DNA from 3 places in the Sinorhizobium chiapasense genome. Region 1 is predicted to be linked to each of the others. Evidence: predicted binding sites of a transcription regulator. Region 1 holds the regulator's gene; each other region holds the start of a gene.
The links. Region 1 encodes LexA, which represses DNA repair genes until DNA is damaged. Its sites were predicted from a motif close to TGTTCNNNNTGTGTTCNG; they were not measured.
Positions count from the first base shown of each region.

Region 2: a site for LexA is predicted at 3,375-3,392, ahead of parE (DNA topoisomerase IV subunit B). Genes of this name have one in related genera too.
Region 3: a site for LexA is predicted at 4,454-4,471, ahead of RB548_RS12350 (ATP-dependent helicase). Genes of this name have one in related genera too.

Region 1 is NZ_CP133148.1:1,539,510-1,545,855, reverse strand. It holds gene RB548_RS07490 (thiolase family protein) at 1-252, opposite strand, end outside; gene RB548_RS07485 (mandelate racemase/muconate lactonizing enzyme family protein) at 269-1,372, opposite strand; gene RB548_RS07480 (NAD(P)-dependent oxidoreductase) at 1,415-2,278, opposite strand; gene RB548_RS07475 (LysR family transcriptional regulator) at 2,626-3,567, shown strand; gene lexA (transcriptional repressor LexA) at 3,748-4,467, shown strand; tRNA gene RB548_RS07465 (tRNA-Cys) at 4,762-4,835, opposite strand; gene RB548_RS07460 (hypothetical protein) at 4,995-5,288, opposite strand; tRNA gene RB548_RS07455 (tRNA-Asn) at 5,428-5,502, shown strand; gene RB548_RS07450 (SMR family transporter) at 5,579-5,935, shown strand; gene RB548_RS07445 (SMR family transporter) at 5,932-6,258, shown strand; gene RB548_RS07440 (SDR family NAD(P)-dependent oxidoreductase) at 6,246-6,346, opposite strand, start outside.
Region 2 is NZ_CP133148.1:1,312,902-1,319,247, forward strand. It holds gene RB548_RS06355 (hypothetical protein) at 1-391, opposite strand, end outside; gene RB548_RS06360 (GNAT family N-acetyltransferase) at 639-1,109, shown strand; gene parE (DNA topoisomerase IV subunit B) at 1,191-3,254, opposite strand; gene RB548_RS06370 (alpha/beta hydrolase) at 3,466-4,395, shown strand; gene RB548_RS06375 (FAD-binding oxidoreductase) at 4,418-5,740, shown strand; gene RB548_RS06380 (YceI family protein) at 5,750-6,346, opposite strand, start outside.
Region 3 is NZ_CP133148.1:2,529,689-2,536,034, forward strand. It holds gene RB548_RS12330 (efflux RND transporter permease subunit) at 1-2,012, opposite strand, end outside; gene RB548_RS12335 (efflux RND transporter periplasmic adaptor subunit) at 2,009-3,202, opposite strand; partial or broken gene RB548_RS12340 (cyclase family protein) at 3,497-3,943, shown strand; gene RB548_RS12345 (carboxymuconolactone decarboxylase family protein) at 3,990-4,400, shown strand; gene RB548_RS12350 (ATP-dependent helicase) at 4,514-6,346, shown strand, end outside.

The sequences.
Region 1 (6,346 bases):
GGTGAAATAGAAATTGTTCTTGATGCCGAGAACACGCGTAAAGGCGTCCGAATAACTGGCGCGATCACCGCCGCCGCCCGTACGTCTAAGATCGATCGCGCCACCGATATCGGCCCTTGTCAGGCCCGCATCGGCGATCGCAAGCCTCGCCGCCTCTGCCGCGATCATTCGTTCCGATCGGTCCGGCTGCGGCCCGGCGACAACGCCGAGGCCAACGATCGCGTATTTTCCGGAAGATGCATGCTTTCCCACCTCGGTCATCCTTTCGTCATCGTGAAGCTTCGTAATTCTCGGTCGCCCTGTCCCCGGCATCGGCCTTTTGCACTCCGGTTCCAGGGCCGGACGGTAGTCGGAGCATTCCGCCGTCGACGGACAGGCCGCCAAAGGGATCGCCGAGCAGCCGCTCGAACTCGCCGAGCTCGCAGGCGTATTCGGCTCCCGGAAGTGCGCAGGCGAGGTGAATGGCGAAGGAGGAGAGCAGCCGGCTGCCGACAGCGGCACCCATCCGGTACTGGATGCCCGCCTCTTCACAGAGCGCAGCCGCCGTGAGCGTATTGCGGATCCCGCCGAGCTTCGGGATCTTCAGGCTGATCGCATCCACGCGCCGGTGTTTTGCCAGGTCGTAGACTTCTGCGAGAGAGCCTGCCGCCTCGTCGGCCTCGACGGCGATCGGGACCATCCTCGTCACGAGCGACAAGCCTTCGCGATCCTCGGCTGGCACCGGCTGCTCGACGAGCTCGATGCCATGATCCGCCATCTTGAGGATCGCGGTTACCGCATCTTTCGGCGAATATGACTGGTTGGCATCGATCGTCAGGTGCACGTGCGGGCCGACCTCGGCACGGATAGCCACGACCCGCGCGACATCCTCGTCGACATGGCCGTGCACCTTGATCTTCAGGTAACGGTATCCCTGGTCGACAAGGCGCCTCGCCTGAGCGGCCATCTCATCCGGTGACTTGATGGCAAGAATGCGCAGGATCGGCACCTCGCTGCGCAGTTTACCGCCTAGCAGCGTCGTCAGCGGGACATTCAGCGTCCGTGCCAGAAGGTCGTGGAGCGCGCAGTCGACAGCGGCCTTGGCCTGCGGAGCTCCACGGAGCCTGCGGTCGAGCCCCTGCATGATGGCGCCGATCTCGTCAGCGTGCCTGCCGAGCACCAGGGGACGGAAATGACCGAGTTCGGCAACGAGCGTGGACTTGATCGAGCCCATATGGGCAGTGGCCGAGGCATAGCCGAACCCCTCGGCATCTGCCGTTGCGATGCGCAGGATCACGCCTTCCGTGTTCGGATTGGCGCCAAGCGCGAATTTCCATTCCGGATCGTCCTTCTTCAGGACCACCGGCTCGATATCGAATGCGACAATTTCCATGATTCAGCTCCCGTTGCGCAAAACGTCGGCAGAGCAGAATTCTCAGGCGGTTCGGGCCTCGCTGTTGAACGGAACGACGCGGCGGCCGAGATAGTGAGCCTCGGGACCGTAGAGCAGGTCGCGCACATCGGCTGGCGACAGCAACTTGATGAGCTGGTCTGTCTGGCCGCTCAGCGGCAGCACCAGCCCGCCCGCCTGCGCAAGGTCGAGAACGACGTCCATGTCTTTCTCGTGCCAGGTGAAGCGGGTTCCGTCCCAGCGCTCCAAGGTATTGTTGTAGCCGGGGCTCTTCAGCAGAATCTCGCGCATGCGCTGCGCATCGACGCCGTAGCGCTTGGCAAGGAGCAGCGCTTCGTAGTTGCCGACACAATGGATCCAGTGCAGCAGATTATTGCAGGCCTTGGCGAGCTGTCCGGAGCCGAGATCGCCGACGTGCAGAACATCGCGGCTGTAGCTCATCAGCACCGGACGCGCCATTTCGACGGCGTCCTCCCGGCCACCGCAAAGCGAAAGCAGCGTCCCCTCGCGCGCGCCCTCCAGGCCGTAGACAACCGGCGCGTCGATGAAGTTTACGCCATAGCTGTCGCAATACTCTCCGAGTTCGCGCATCGTGCCCGGATTGTTGGTGGCGGCGATCGCAATGACCGAGCTCTTCTTGACGTGGAGCGCCAGTTCCCTGGTCACGGCGCGCGACTGGTCATCGGTCGCGACGACGGCGATGAAGACGTCGGCCATCGTGGCAAGATCAGCGAGGTCTTTCGCAGCCGTGATACCCGCGGCCGACGCCTTGGCGAGACATTCCGCGTCGAGGTCGTAGGCCGCTACTGCGAATCCCGCCTTCAGCGCGTGTGATGCCATGGCCAATCCCATTGCGCCGACGCCCACGAATCCAACTCTTACTGACATGCAATCCTCCCCGTGCCTTGAAAAAAGCCAGCCGAAACCGTTGGGACGCGCGGCGCGCTCCCTGAAGGCCGACCATGATCAGGCGATGATTGAATCCGGACTGTCCGGAAATGCTCCTCCTCGACCGTCGCTTCGGTTGTGCGACGCCGTCTCCTCACGGCTTCGTACAACCCCGTCCTGAAGGACTTCTCGCTTCGGCCTTCCCGTGCGCAAATCGTTGGTAGCCGCCGGGAATGATCGAAGTCTGCGGGCCGGAAGTTCTAAAATCAAGAAGAATGATTTGATATCGTTCAAACCAAAAGTTAGAACTGATTATCGTCAAATCCAGTTTCTCGGGGAGGTGAAATATGGATCTGCGTTCGGTCAATCGATTCCTTGCAGTCGCTGAACTGGGGAGCCTGAACAAGGCTGCGCAACGCCTCAATCTTTCCCAGCCGGCGCTTTCGAAAAGCATCCAGATGCTCGAATATGCTTTTGGAGTGCCGCTGCTCGATCGCGGGCCGCGCGGCATCACGCTTACGTCTTTCGGCGAGGCGGTCTTCGATCATGCCCGGCGCATTGCGGCGGAGATGCGCAAGATGGAGAGCGATATCAAAGCGATCCGCACACTTGGATCAGGCGAGATCAACGTCGGCGCTCCGCTTGGCCCGGACAGCCGCACGCTGGCATTCGCGATCCTCAGACTTGTGACCGACGAGCGGCGCCTCACCATCAACATTGCCAATGGCACCCGCAGCGACCTGATCCGCCCATTGCTGCTGGGGGATCTCGATTTCCTGATCGCGACCCTCTTCGAGCCGGAGGACCTTCCACCCGATGTCGAACAGAGCGAACTCTATCTCGATTCCATGATCCTCGTCGTCCGCGCCGGTCACCCGATGCTTGACGGTCATCAGATCGAACTCAACGAACTGGCGCAGTATCCTTGGGTGGTATTGACCGGCAACCGCGATCTCGAAGGCGCGCTGCGCAAGCTTGTAGGCATGGAATTCAAGAGATCGGTTTTGCGCAGCGGCTCCCCGATGTTCGTCAAGAACATTCTCCAGAAGAGCGAGTTCATCGGCCTTGTGCGCCAGGACGCCGTACGCATCGAGCTCGAGACAGGTTCATTGGTCGAGATCGACATATCCGCTCAGCTCGACATCCACGAGTTCGTGCCGCCGCAGAAGGTGGGACTGATCTTCCGATCGGACGTCTCGATTCCGGTGGCGAGCCAGGCCCTGATCCAGGAGATCACAGCCGCAACACGCGCAAACTCCGGAGCTCTCACCAAGCTGACGGAGATGTGAAACCGGCGTAGCCCGCCCTTTACGTGGTTCACGGCGAGGCGTCGGCGGAGCAACCGCCCGCTTTGCCGGAGGATTTCGCAACGGCCAGGGAAATTCACGGAATTTTAGGTACTTGCGGAACACATATGGAACAGATAGTGTCTGTTCTTGATTTGTTTCGCGACTCTGGAGTGACGCGCCATGCTAACCCGCAAGCAACAGGAATTGCTTCTGTTCATTCACGAGCGAATGAAGGAATCCGGGGTGCCGCCGTCCTTCGACGAGATGAAAGACGCATTGGACCTCGCCTCCAAGTCGGGCATCCACCGGTTGATCACCGCGCTTGAAGAGCGTGGCTTCATTCGCCGTCTTCCCAACCGGGCGCGCGCGCTCGAAGTCATCAAGCTGCCCGAGGCCTACACCACGAGCCCGCAGCCACGGCGTGGCTTCTCGCCAAGCGTGATCGAAGGCAGCCTGGGCAAGCCACCTGCCGCGCCTGCCGCCACGACGAAATCGGCGCCACCGAGCGATACTGCATCGGTTTCCGTGCCGGTCATGGGGCGGATCGCGGCCGGCGTCCCGATTTCCGCGATCCAGAACAACACTCATGACATTTCCATCCCGGCCGAGATGATCGGCAACGGCGAACACTACGCGCTCGAGATCAAGGGCGACTCGATGATCGAGGCGGGTATCTTCGACGGCGATACCGTGATCATTCGGAACACGAACACGGCCAATCCCGGCGACATCATCGTTGCGCTTGTCGACGATGAGGAGGTAACGCTCAAGCGGTTCCGCAGAAAGGGCGCATCCATCGCGCTCGAAGCGGCCAACCCGGCCTATGAAACGCGGATATTCGGACCGGACCGCGTCAAGATCCAAGGCAAGCTCGTCGGCCTTATTCGCCGCTATCACTAGTTGAGACGGGCTGGTGAGTCGGGCTCAGCAATGCGACTTGCGGCAGTGATTCAAATTGCTACAGCGCCCTTTCCGCACCTGAGCAGACGCGCGGCGCTGGAGAAAATCACACTGCAACTCGGGTGGCCAAAACCAAAGGCCCTGCTCTACCGCCTTGCAGAGGGCCAATCCGTTAATGATGGCACTGATCGCCGCGAATCGCGTTTGCGCGGGCCAAACGGTTTTGCCGTAAGCCAAACACTCACACAGCGTCCGGCTACACATTCATCGTTGATTTTCTTGAAGTAAAAGCTTTGGAGGCCTCGCCCGGAATTGAACCGGGGTACAAGGATTTGCAGTCCTCTGCGTCACCACTCCGCCACGAGGCCTCTCACGCTCGATCGATCAAGCGATGGCCGGCGTTTAGAACGAATCTATGAGGAGTGCAAGGGGAGTGGTTCGAAAAAGGTGGGACGGCGCCAGGTCATCCACGTTCCCCCCAGCGCTCCGCTAATGCGCGCTTGGCACCCCGCGGCCGCATGTGCCTTTCAGGATTTGTCGGAAGAATTTTGCTGGCCGCGCCAGCGCGCCCACCAGACCGCCAGCTTGCGGCGACGACGGCGGATGGCCGGTATGTCGTGAGAAAGCACGAGCAGCCCCAGAGGAATCATCCAGAAGCCTAACACCGGCAGGAAGCCCAATACGCCGCCCACCACAAGGAGCGTCCCAACAAGAATTCGCAGCACCGGTGAGTCGGGCAAGTTCATACGCCATTTGCCGAGGACGAGCTCGTGGGTCTGCGGGTCGATGCCGAAATGTCGTTCTTTCCTGCCGTTCGTCATTATTCCTCTTTCATGCTCCTCCCCAGAATTGGGGCCTTCTCCACAGCCGCGCAACGGACGTTGTCATTTTTTTTGAAAAACCGCTTGGCAAATCGAAAAAGCATTTGTATTAGCAGCCTCACTTCTGCGGCGCAGATGATCCCTGGTAGCTCAGCGGTAGAGCACTCGACTGTTAATCGATAGGTCGCCGGTTCGAATCCGGCCCGGGGAGCCAGTTTCAAAGAGCCATTCGCGGCAAAGGCCCGAGTGGCTCTTTTTTCGTTTGTCGGCATAGTCTCTGAAGGTTCCTCATGCGTGTTGCATGGCTTTTCCTGGTTCTCGCGATCACGACAGAGGTCGCCGGCCTCACGGCGATGAAAGCTGCTTCCGCCTCCGGCTCCTATGCCGGGCATGCGATCATGTACGCATCGATTGCACTCTCATACGTGTTCCTTGCCAAGGCCGTGAAGACGATCTCCGTCGGCGTCGCCTATGCCATCTGGGAAGGGTCCGGTGTGGCCCTCATCACGATCGTCTCCGTGTTCGTCTTCGGCCATGCACTCAGCGGCCGCGAGATGCTGGGCCTGTCGATGGCCGTTGCAGGCATACTGCTCGTCAACGCCGGTGAGGTCGAGCAAGAGGAAGCGGCGGGAGAAGCCGCCCGATGAGCGCCGATGGCTTCTATTTCGCTTTCGCGGTTATGGCCGGCATTCTCGACGTCGCAGCGAATCTGGCCTCCACGAAGTCGAACGGCTTTGCCCGGCGCGGCTGGGGCGCGCTTTCGATTCTCCTGGTGTTGGCCGCCTTCGCACTGCTCGCGAAAGCGATTAAGGGTATGGAACTCGCCATGGCCTATGCGGTACTTGGCGCCACCGGCATTTTCGGCACCGCGATCTGCGGGCGCCTTTTCTTCGGCCAAAAGCTAAGGCCAGTCGGCTGGGTCGGCCTGTCGCTGGTCTTTGGTGCGGTTCTGGTGCTTCACACCGCCTGACGCGGCCTGCCTTTTGAACCGGAGCGCTCTTTCTTTGCGGCGGTGGCGGGTGCACGCCCCGGCACGAGCCAGTTGAGAAGCGCAAAGT
Region 2 (6,346 bases), 230 kb from region 1:
AGTGGACGGGCGCGCTGACGATCGCCCTTAGCCTCTCCCGATCCGGAACTGCGCCGCTGAGCAATGCCAAGGCGCGCTTCGGCATGCCCGGTTTCGCTCCGGTCGGCTGCGGTTGCGCTGGTGCTTGCGGCGGCAACGCGGCCGTCTGCTGCGGGGCGGCGGCAATGTCCGGTTGAGGGACGGTGGATGCCATCATATCCGGTCCCGAGGTCTCGCAGACGGCAACGACGACCGGATAGTTGTTGTTGGAAAACTTGGGAAGCTCCTGCTGGGATTCCGTGTCGCAATGGGCGATCGACTGCCAGCTGCCGTTGACGGTCGAGATATAGTGGCACTGGCTGACATTGTCGTCGCATCCGAGGATGGTCATGACGATGAGTGCGGCTTTCATGGTCTCTCCGGTGTTTGAGCGGCTGCGACTGCACAGTCTGGCCACCGTTATGACTGACCGATTCTCTCCGGAGTAGGGCAAAGTTATTGCGGTGCCAAAAAAAAATGTTTCCGCTTGTTATCCGTTTTGAGATCTCCAATCCGCAATCTTGCGTCATTTGTCGTATTGGACAGTTCGAAATCAGGAGCTATCCATTGCGGCGCGATCCAAGTGTCGCGCCGCAAGACTTCTGTTGAGGATATGAAAATTGACCGCTGTCACCATTGCCGAGGAAAACCCCCGCCAGCCGGCCGTCGTCCGTCTGCTTGAACTGTCCGATGCTTACGCGGCATCGCTTTATCCTGCCGAAAGCAATCACCTGGTCGATCTCTCCACGCTGGAAAAGCCGACAGTTTCCTTTTTCGTCGCGAGGCGGCATGGTGAAATCGTCGGTTGCTGCGCGCTCGTGGAAGCGGGCGACGGCACGGCTGAAATCAAGCGGATGTTCGTCGATCCCGAAGCGAGGGGCCTCAAGGTCGGCAAGCATCTCCTTGCGGCCCTTGAAGCCAAGGCCGAGGCGATCGGAGTTGGCGCAATCCGGCTGGAGACGGGCATCTACCAGCCGGAAGCAATAGGCCTCTACAAGGCGTTCGGCTACGTGGAACGCCCGCCGTTCGGCAGCTATTTGCCCGATCCCCTGAGCCTGTTCATGGAAAAGCCGGTGCGGCGGGCAGCCTGAACGCGAAGACAATCCTTACCGATCGCCCTCCGCCCCCAACCTCCTGACGGAAAACGGTTCCACGCTTTTCCTGGAATTGCTCTAGATGTCCAGATTGTCGGCAAATACGGCACGTTCCTGGATGAAGCGGAAGCGGGCGTCGGCCTTGGTTCCCATCAGATTGTCGACGGCCTCGCGCGTGCCCTCGAAATCGACGTCGTCGATCTCGACCTTGAGCAGCGTCCGGTTTGCAGGGTCCATGGTGGTTTCCTTGAGCTGCGCGGGCAACATCTCGCCAAGACCCTTGAACCGGCCGACTTCAACCTTGCCGCGGCCGTTGAACTCGGTGCGCATCAGTTCCTCGCGATGCGCATCGTCGCGCGCATAGAACGTTTTCGAGCCTTGGCTGAGGCGATAGAGCGGCGGAACCGCGAGGTAGAGGTGACCGCCGCGGATGAGCTCCGGCATCTCCTGATAGAAGAAGGTGATGAGCAGTGACGCGATGTGTGCGCCGTCGACATCGGCGTCGGTCATGATGATGACGCGCTCGTAGCGCAGATCCTCATCCCGATATTTCGATCGGGAGCCGCAGCCAAGCGCCTGGATCAGATCGGCGATCTGCTGGTTGGCGCTGAGCTTTTCGCGCCCGGCGCTGGCGACGTTCAAGATCTTGCCGCGCAGCGGCAGGATGGCCTGGTTTGCGCGATTGCGCGCTTGCTTCGCCGAGCCGCCTGCCGAGTCGCCTTCCACGATGAAGAGCTCGGCGCCTTCCGCCGTGTTCTGCGAGCAGTCAGCGAGCTTGCCCGGCAGACGCAGCTTGCGCACCGCCGTCTTGCGGTTGACTTCCTTTTCCTTGCGCCGGCGAACGCGCTCCTCCGCGCGCTCGATCACCCAGTCAAGAAGCTTCGCCGCTTCCGCAGGATTGTCGGCGAGGTAGTGGTCGAAGGGATCGCGCAGGGCGGTTTCGACGATGCGCTGCGCCTCGACGGTCGCCAGCTTGTCCTTGGTCTGGCCGACGAATTCCGGCTCACGGATGAACACCGAGAGCATGCCGGCCGCCGAGATCATCACGTCGTCCGTTGTGACGATCGCCGCCCGCTTGTTCTGGGTCAGCTCGGCGTAGTTCTTGAGCCCCTTGGTAAGCGCAATGCGGAAGCCCGCCTCATGCGTTCCGCCTTCCGGGGTCGGGATCGTGTTGCAGTAGGAGTGGATCTGCTGGTCGCCGCCATACCAGGTGACGGCCCATTCAAGTGAACCGTGGCCGCCGGATTTTTCCGATTTGCCGGCAAAGATTTCACGCGTGACGGTGAATTCCTTGCCGAGCGTCGCGGCGAGATAGTCCTTCAGACCGCCCGGGAAATGGAAGACCGCCTTGTCCGGGATCTCCGAACCTTCCGGCAACAGCGATGGATCGCAGGACCAACGGATTTCAACGCCGCCGAAGAGATAGGCCTTGGAGCGGGCCATTCGGAAGAGCCGCGCCGGCTCGAAATGCGCGTGCGGCCCGAAAATCTGCGGATCCGGATGGAAACGCACTTTCGTACCGCGACGATTGTGAACGTCGCCAAGGTCCTCGAGGCCGCCCTGCGGGATCCCGCGCGAAAAGCGCTGACGGTAGAGCTTTCGGTTGCGCGCGACCTCGACCTCGAGAGAGTCCGACAACGCGTTGACGACCGAGACACCGACGCCATGCAGACCGCCGGAGGTTTCGTAGGCCTTGCCGTCGAACTTGCCGCCGGCATGCAGCACCGTCATGACCACTTCGAGCGTCGACTTGTTGGGGAACTTCGGATGGTTTTCGACCGGGATGCCGCGGCCATTGTCGGTAACGGTCAGGAAGCCTTCGGCATCGAGGCTGACCTCGATGAAATTCGCATGTCCCGCGACCGCCTCGTCCATCGAGTTGTCGATGACTTCGGCGAAGAGATGATGCAGCGCCTTCTCATCCGTGCCGCCGATATACATGCCGGGACGGCGCCGCACAGGTTCCAGGCCCTCGAGCACCTCGATCGCCGAGGCGTCATAGTCGCTGCCATCGCTGCTCCTCGGTGCAGGGCGCGGTCCTTCGCCGCCGGCAGGTGGTGCAGGCTTGCGCGAAGGCGCATTGGCTTCCGCCGGCTTCGGCTTCGGGGGCATTGCGGAAAAGAGGTCGCTGCTGTCGTCCATGGGGTCGTTCGGATCGTTCCTGTCGTCTGGCGTCGCGAAGGCACATAGCAAGAGCCGGACGCTGCCGCCATCTTTGTGTCGCGCGAATCACCCGAATTTTGCCAGAGTATTGCGCCAGGCGCGAACAAAAGGCGAATTCCGGTATCTTGGGCAGGCAGAATACCGTAAGAGCGTCGGCAATCTGCTTCAGTGTTGCTTTGCGGAAATGGCAATGGCAAGGCACCTGCCTAATGAGGGAGCCCGTCGGCTGTTTATGTCCACAACTGTTTTTTCCGCCCGGCGCTTGATGCCCGCACTTATGCTCCCGAGCCTTCTTCTTGTCGGCTTCGCTGCCGAGGCGGCGGCCCTGAAGCCATACAAGGACGAACTGTTCGCCTATGGCAATGTGCTCGAAGAGGCCGATGGCGGCGATTTCCGTGTCATCGACTACAAGGAACTGCGCGATATCAACGGCCGCGACCAGATCCCGGAACGGCGCGTCAAGCGCGCCTACGTCTCCCTTGGCATCAAGAGCGCACAGGTCAATGAGACGCTCGACCTTGGGGGGCTCTCGCTCGATGTCATGCGCGTCGGCCCCGATCGCGGCGCCGCATTCACGGTGATCTTCATCCACGGCCGCGGTGGCGACCGGCGTCTCGGTGCCAACGATTTTTCCTTCGGCGGTAACTTCAATCGCCTCAAGAATCTCGCCGCCGCCAATGGCGGCACCTATTATGCGCCCAGCGTGCGGTCCTTCGATGCCGCAGGCGTGGCCGATGTCTCGGCGCTGATCCGCTTCGCGGCCGAGCGTTCCGGCGGCGGGCCGGTCGTGCTCTCCTGCGCATCGATGGGGAGCTTCATCTGCTGGGGCGTCGCGCGCGACCAGACAGCGGTGTCGGCTCTCGGTGGCATGATGATCATGGGGGGCGCCTCCGATCCGAGCTTTGCAGAGAGTGCCGCCTATAAGGCGCGGTTGCCGATGTTTTTCAGCCACGGCAGCCGCGACAGCGTTTATCGTGCCGAGGATCAGGTTGCGCTCTATCGCTCGCTCAAGTCGAAGGATTATCCGACACGCTTCGTGCTGTTCGAGACGGGTTCGCATGGCACGCCGGTACGCATGACCGACTGGCGCGATGCACTGAACTGGATCGCGAGCCGATAGGAAATTCTGAAGTGGACCCGCGATGAAGATGGATGAGTTTGGGCGTTCCGATCCGACAGAGCGTCGGCCGCAGCGGACCGTGTCGCCGGACGATTACGAGGATCGGATCGGCTCGATCGAACCGATGGCATACCTGCCTTTGGGCAGTGGTCTAAGTTTCGGCGACAGCCGCCGCAACGATCGCGGCACTCTCATTGACGGTTCGAGACACAACCGCATTCTGGCCTTCGATCCGGGAACGGGGCGGATTTCGTGCGAGGGTGGCGTCACACTCCACGACATCCTTCTGCGAGCGATCCCGCACCGCTTCTTTCTGCCGGTGACTCCGGGCACGGCTTTCGCGACAATCGGCGGTGCCGTCGCCAATGACGTCCACGGCAAGAACCACCATGCTCGCGGCACCTTCGGCAATCATGTCCAGCGCATTACGCTGCTGCGTTCGACCGGCGAACGGCTGGTTTGCTCAGCCGAGGAGAACGCCGACCTCTTTGCCGCGACGATCGGGGGCATCGGGCTGACGGGCCTGATACTTACGGTCGATCTTCGGCTGATGAAGGTGCCGTCGCCGCATATCCAGCAGCATGTGATCCGCTTCGACAACCTCGACGACTATTTCGCACGCGTCGAGCGCGTCGACGAAGAGCATGAATATTCAATGGCCTGGATCGACCAGCTCGCGACCGGGCGTCGTATGGGAAGGGGCCTTTTTCTTGCCGGTGATCACGCAGATGGATCCTGCGAGTTTCCCGATATTCCCAAGAGATTGCCGCTTTCCGTACCGTTCTCCCTGCCGTTCAATCCCCTGAACACGGTGACCATGAGGGCAGTGAACGAATACCGCTTTCGTCGGGAAAGGCGCGCTGAGACCATTTCGACGATGACATGGAACTCCTACTTCCATCCGCTGGATGAGATCGGTTCCTGGCATCGGCTCTATGGCCCAGGCGGGCCGCGCCAGCATCAGAGTGTCTATCCTTCGGAGAATGCGCCGGAAACCACCGCGCGGCTACTGGAGACAGCGCGCCGCGCCGGGCATGCATCGTTTCTGACGGTGCTGAGACGCTTTGGAGACATCGCCTCGTGCGGCCCTCTTTCATTTGCGCGACCCGGTTTTGCCTTGACGTTGGATTTAGCCAATCGAGGTGAAGCAACGGCTACCCTCTTGGATGCTCTTGACCGCATCGTCGTGGACGCTGGAGGCGCGGTAAATCCCTGCTTTGACACGCGGATGAGCCCGGAAGTCTTCGAAGCTTCGTTTCCCCACTGGGAAAAGCTCGAGGCGTTGCGCGACCCCGCCATGGCGTCGGACTTCTGGCGGCGCACTGCGCTGAGCTTGAAGAGATGAGGGCAGGGATCAACGCCTCTGCCCTCTTATGTTCATGTCGAACTTGACCACGTTGGAGTAGATCGGTGTTCCGACGTCCATGCCGTAGGGTGCGCGGCGGATGCTGCCGCGGATGGTAAAAGCGATCGAGCGCTTGTTCCAGTCGGTGAGCGTCACCTCAAAGCGCTCCTTGCGGGCCTTGCCGCGAGCCGTCAGCGTACCCACCACGGTTGCCGAATCGGCTCCGGTCTGTGTGACGCTGGTGGATCGGAAGGTCACCGTCTGATAGTTGGCCGTGTCGAAGACGGCGCTTGAGCGCAGGAAGTCCTCGACCCGTCGCTCACTGGACTTTACGCTCTCCGGATAGAGGGTGAACTCGACCGAAGACCGTTCGATGTTGCTGCCATCTATCCGGAAGCCGCCGGAGAACTTTGCGAACTTGCCGGCAATGCCGCCGCCGCCTCCGGCCTGCGCGACGCTGAACTGGACGGTCGAAGAGCTGGCGATGCGGTAGTTGCCGGCCGCGTCGGCAAGCGCCGGAGCGGCCGCTGCAGCCGCCGGCGTCGTTGCCATGGCGAGAAGCGCGAACGACCATATCGCATTAAAAAAAGGCCTGCGTGGAGTCAT
Region 3 (6,346 bases), 990 kb from region 1:
CCGGCACCGCGAATGCCAAGACTGTTGGACTGGATGGCGAAGGAGCGGACGGACGGAATTTTCGCGGTCACGTTGTTGATGTCTGCGACGATCTGCTGTTGCGTGCGCTCCCGCTCTTCCCACGGCGCAAGCGTCAGCACCATGAAGCCGCTATTGGCCGAGCCACCCTGCCCCGAGATCGAAAACACGTTGCTGATCTCTCCCGATTTGACCAGCGGCTGAAGGCCCTCCTCGATGCGACGCATCTGCGCCTGCGTATATTCGAGTGAGACGCCCTGCGGCGCGTTGATCCTGAGCATCACCTGCGAACGGTCCTCGTTGGGGGTCAGTTCGGACTTGAGCGTCAGGAAACCGGCGGCGCCCGCCGCGGTGAAGAAGGCGGCGACGACGAAGACGATAAGCGGCGCATTGAGGCAGGCGCGAAGGGTTACCCGATAGAACGCCGCGGCCCGCGCCCCGAGCCGACTTATCACGCCCTGATGCGCATGCGCCTCTTTCGTCAGCAGACGCGAGGCGAGCATCGGGCAGAGCGTGAGCGAAACGAAGGAGGAAAGCAGGATCGAGAAGGCGAGCACGAAACCGAACTCGCGGAAAAGCCCGCCTGTCTGCCCCGGCAGGAAGGAGAGCGGCACGAAGACCGCGGCAAGCGTGGCCGTCGTCGCCAGCACGGCGAAGAAGACCTCGAGGGTGCCATGCACGGCGGCCGCGCGTGGCCCGAGCCCCCCCGCCCGGCGGCGCACGATGTTTTCGAGCACCACGATCGCATCGTCGACGACGAGGCCGGTTGCAAGCACGATCGCAAGCAGCGTCAGGATGTTGATCGAGAAACCGGCGAGATAGATCGCCGCAAGCGTGCCGATCAACGCGATCGGCATCGAGATTGCCGGAATCAGCGTCGCACGCCAGTCGAGCAGGAAGAGATAGATGACGAAGGTGACGATGAATACGGCGACAAGGAGCGCGATCTCCACTTCGTGGATCGCGCCATTGATGAAGACCGCATCGTCACTGGTGATCTTGAGTTCCGTTCCCTCAGGCAGGATCTCCGAGGAGATCGTGTCCACCACCTGGTGAACACCCTCGGAGATATCGACCGTGTTCGACTGGGCCTGACGGACGATGCCGAGGCCGATGCCCTGCCGACCATTGGAGCGCAGCGCCGACGTGCCCGTATCCGGGCCGAGCGTCACCGTCGCGACGTCCCGCAGCCGCACATTGTCCCCGATGATGAGATTTTCGAACTGCTCGGGCGTCTGGAGGTCCGCCGTCGCTCGAACGGTAATGTCCTGGCTGGCGCTGGTGAGCGAGCCCGCCGGCACGTCGTAGGATGCGTTGGAGAGCGCTTCGCGAAGATTGGCCACCGTGACCCCACGCCCGGCGAGCTTCGCCTGGTTCAGGTCGATGCGGAAGATCTTCTCCTGGTCGCCGTAGACCGTTACATCGGCGACACCCTCGACTGCCGCGAGCCGGTCGCTGATCTCGTTCTCGACCAACAGCGTCATGTCTTCCATGGTCATCGTGTCGGAGGTCAGCGCCAGCCGCATGATCGGCTGGCTGTCCGCGTCCGCCTTGACGATGATCGGCTCGTCTGCATCGTCCGGCAACTGGCCGGCAACGCGTCCGAGCGCATCGCGAATGTCATTCGCCGCCTGGCCAATGTCGGTCGTGTCGGAGAATTCGAGCGTCACGCGGCTGCGCCCGAGGGAAGAACTCGAGGAAATGCCCTTGAGGCCCTGGACGCGCGATACCGCGCCTTCGACGATCGAGGTCACCTCGCGGTCGATCGTTTCCGGCGAAGCGCCTTCGAACCATGTCGTCACGGAAACGACCGGCTGGTCGACCTGCGGCAGTTCGCGCATTTCGATTCCGTTCCAGGCGGCGAGGCCGGCAACGACGATCAGCGTGTTGACCACCAGCGCGAAGATCGGCCGACGGATGAAAAGCGCGGTAAAGCCGGTCTTTCCCCCCTGGCCTCCGCCCTTGCCGTGATGGCCGCCGAACCCGATGTTCATTGCGCCTCTCCCGCGACCTTCTGCTCTGGCTCGCGCCGCTCTTCGCCGGCAACGCGCACCGCGCCGCCATCGCGCAGGCGCTGCACGCCTTCAGTCACGATACGGTCGCCCTCCACAAGAGCGGCGTCGACAAGCACCTTGTCCGGATTGCGCTGGATGATCTTGATCGGCACCCGCTCGCTGCGATCGCCTTTGACGCGCCAGATATAGGATCCGTCCGAACTCCACTGGATCGCCAGCGGATCGACCGTCGGATAACGGTCGCCGTCGAAGGCCATGGTAACCGAAAAAGACATGCCCGCCCGAAGCATGTCGTCGGGATTTTCAAGCCTTGCACGGACCCGGAGCGTCCGGCTCGCCTGATCGAGACGGTTGTCGATCGCATGGATGACGCCTTCGAGCTGCCGCCCGGGCTGCGCGATCGCATTCGCCGTCACCGGCTGGTCGACGAAAATCTTGCTGGCGAAGCGTTCCGGCACCCAGAAATCGACAAGAATTTGCGAACGGTCGTCCACCACTGCGATCGGCGTTGACGTCGTCACGTAGTCGCCGGCATTGACGGTGATGATACCGACTACACCTTTCGAGGGCGCGACGATGTCGCGGCGTTTGAGATCGAGCTCTGCCGTCCTCAGCGCCAGCTCGGCCGCCTGCAGCACGATTTCCGCGTCGCGAACCTCCACCGCCGTCACCGCCCGTGCGCTGCCGAGATTGCGATAGCGTGCGAGCTTTTCCTCAGCACTGTCGCGCGTCAGCCGCGCCTGTTCCGCCGCAACCTTCTGGTCGTCGCTGTCAAGCCGCGCGATGACCTGGCCCTCGGCGATCCTGTCGCCGGATTTTACCAGGATTTCGGTAAGGTTGCCCGTCGCGGTCGGCGTCACCGTGACGGAATGAATCGCTTCGCCATTGCCGATGGCGTTGAGCCTGTCGTTGACGATCGCGCTCGCCGACGGCCTGACGACAACCAGCGCCGCATCGCCGAAGCCGCCCTGGCCACCCTGCCCGCGTTCGCCGTTGCGCCGCCCGCCTTGACCTTCGCCGCCCTGCGACTTCGACAGCGCATCGATCAGCGGGTGCGAAACGCCGATCGCCGCCAGCGTTTCGCCGGCGCCGGGCGCAAAACGTACCCAGGCAGCCGCCCCCACCACGAGCACAACGACGCTGACCGCCAGTTGCTTCCAAAGCCGCATTCACATCTCCAAATGAAAAGCGCGCTCCAGCGGCCCCCGTGCCGGCGGAGCGTTCCGATTTGCCCCCGAGTATCATTGTTTGCCTGCCTTCGGGCAATCTCGGAATGCCATCATTACGCAATTGTAATAAAAGCCGAATTTGTTGGCGGCATGATGGCGCCCATCGCCGTTCGCCGATTGCACAGTATTTTACTGGACAACCAGTGTTTACAGCCTCGGCGGCTGGGCTATTCTGCATTCCTCGGGCACCATTCCGATCGGTTTCGATGTTCAACTCATGTTGGGAGAAGAACGATGTGCGACGCCTGCATCATGGAATCGGTAAAGCAGCGAATGCTGTCGCGGCGCGGCTTTTTCCGCGCGGCTGCGGTCGGCACGGCCGGTATTGCCGCCGCCAGCATGGGAATAGCGCCGGCGGCGCTCGCCGCCGGCCATACCAGCGTCACAGACCTCACCCATGAACTCTACGAGGAGTTCCCGACCTACTTCGGCCAGCAGCAGTTCTTCCGCGAGCAGAAGTTCAGCTACGCCAGCACGCATGTCGACGCGCCGCTGCATTTCTCCGCCGACGGTATGTCGGTCGCCGAACTGCCGGTCGAGAAGCTCATCGTGCCGCTCTGCGTCGTCGATATCCGCGAAAAGGCAGCGGGAAATGCCGACGCCCAGATAACGCCGGACGATATCAAGGCATGGATCGGCGCCAATGGCGACATTCCGGAAAACGCCTGTGTCGCCATGCTCTGAACAACCGATCGCGCAAAATTCAATATGAGTTCAAGGAGAAAGCATGAGCACTGTCGTCCCGCCGCCCGATCCGGAAGCCGACCCGCGCGTCAAGGCAGTTTTCGATGACATCCGTGCCACACGGAAATCGGACTTCGTCAACAATATGTGGCTCTGGCTCGCCTACGACGCGGACCTCCTGGAGCGGACCTGGGCGGAGGTGAAGGCAGTCATGGCGACGCCCTCCGCCCTCGACCCGCTCGTGAAGGAAATGCTCTATATTGCCGTTTCCGTCACCAACGGCTGCGGTTATTGCATCCACTCCCACACGGCATCGGCCAAGGCCAAGGGCATGACGGCGGCAGAGCACGCCGACCTCCTGCGCGTCATCTCGCTCGCCGCCAAGACCAACCAGCTGGCCACCGCGCTGCAGGTCCCGGTGGACGCGGCTTTCGACGCGACGGGCGAAAATTGATGACTTCGAAATACGCTATCTTTCCACAGGCTTGCCTTCGCGCTTGAAGAGTCCGGAATAAAAGAAGAACATCCTTTCTGGCCTTTCGGTCCCGAATCACTACATTGGGCCGCATGAGCAAAGGTTTTGACGACATTCCCTTCTTCGACGAAGAGCCGGCGCCGCGCAAACCCGCGCTCGCCGCCGGCGGTATCGCTGCGCGCGCCATGGCCGCCCGCGACAAAGCCAAGCGCCCGGATTATCTCTCCGGCCTCAATCCCGAGCAGACGGAAGCCGTCGAAACGCTCGAAGGCCCGGTGCTCGTGCTCGCCGGCGCCGGCACCGGCAAGACCCGCGTCCTGACGACCCGCATCGCCCATATCCTTTCGACCGGCCGCGCCTTTCCCTCGCAGATCCTCGCCGTCACCTTCACCAACAAGGCTGCGCGCGAGATGAAGGAGCGCATAGGCGTGCTCGTCGGCCATGCTGTCGAAGGCATGCCCTGGCTCGGCACCTTCCACTCGATCGGCGTCAAGCTGCTCCGCCGCCATGCGGAGCTCGTGGGCTTGAGGTCCGATTTCACCATTCTCGACACCGACGATGTCGTGCGGCTGATCAAGCAGTTGATCCAAGCCGAAGGGCTCGACGACAAGCGCTGGCCGGCAAAACAATTCGCCGGCATGATCGACACCTGGAAGAACAAGGGCCTCGACCCCTCGCAGATCCCGGAGGGCGACGCGCGCGCCTTCGCCAACGGCAAGGGCCGCGAACTCTACGCCGCCTACCAGAACCGGCTCCTGACGCTCAACGCCTGCGATTTCGGCGACCTGCTGCTGCACCCGATCCGGATGTTCCGCGCCAATCCGGACGTACTCGGCGAATATCACGACAAGTTCCGCTACATCCTCGTCGACGAGTACCAGGACACCAACACGGCGCAATATATGTGGCTGCGGCTCTTGGCGCAGCGGCCACGGGCGTCTGAGCGATCTGTCGCAGGAAATCCGGGCGAAGCCCAAGCCAGCCAAGGCTGGCCGGACGACGTTTCGTCCGCCCCCGCGGAGCGCAGCCGCGCAAGCGGCGACAGCGTGAGCGCGAAGAAACCCACACAACAAATCAACATTTGTTGTGTGGGCGATGACGACCAGTCAATCTATGGCTGGCGCGGCGCGGAGGTGGACAACATCCTCCGCTTCGAGAAGGATTTCCCCGGCGCGAAAGTCATCAAGCTGGAGCGCAACTACCGCTCGACCGAACATATCCTCGGCGCCGCTGCGCATCTGATCGCGCACAATGAAGGCCGCCTCGGCAAGACGCTCTTCACCGAACGCACCAATCCTGACGACGAGAAGGTGCATGTACATGCCGCCTGGGATTCGGAGGAGGAAGCCCGCGCCATCGGCGAGGAGATCGAGCAGCTCCAGCGGCAGAAGCACAATCTGAACGACATCGCGATCCTGGTGCGTGCCTCGTTCCAGATGCGTGAGTTCGAAGACCGCTTCGTCACGCTCGGCCTCAACTACCGCGTCATCGGCGGGCCGCGCTTCTACGAGCGGCTCGAAATCCGCGACGCCATGGCCTATTTCCGCCTTGTCTGCCAGCCGGCCGACGACCTTGCCTTCGAGCGCATCGTCAACACGCCGAAGCGGGGCCTGGGCGACACCACGGTTCGCACGCTGCACGACTATGCCCGCGCCCGCGACATACCTATGTTCGCCGCCGCGAGCGACATCATCGAGACGGACGAGTTGAAGCCGAAGGCGCGCAAGGCCCTCTTCGACGTCGTCACCGATTTTCGCCGCTGGCAGACGCTGCTCGAAACGACGCCGCATACCGAGCTTGCCGAGCAGATCCTCGACGAAAGCGGCTACACCGCCATGTGGCAGGCCGACAAATCGGCGGAGGCCCCGGGACGGCTCGAAAACCTGAAGGAACTCATCCGCTCGATGGAAGCCTTCGAGTCGATG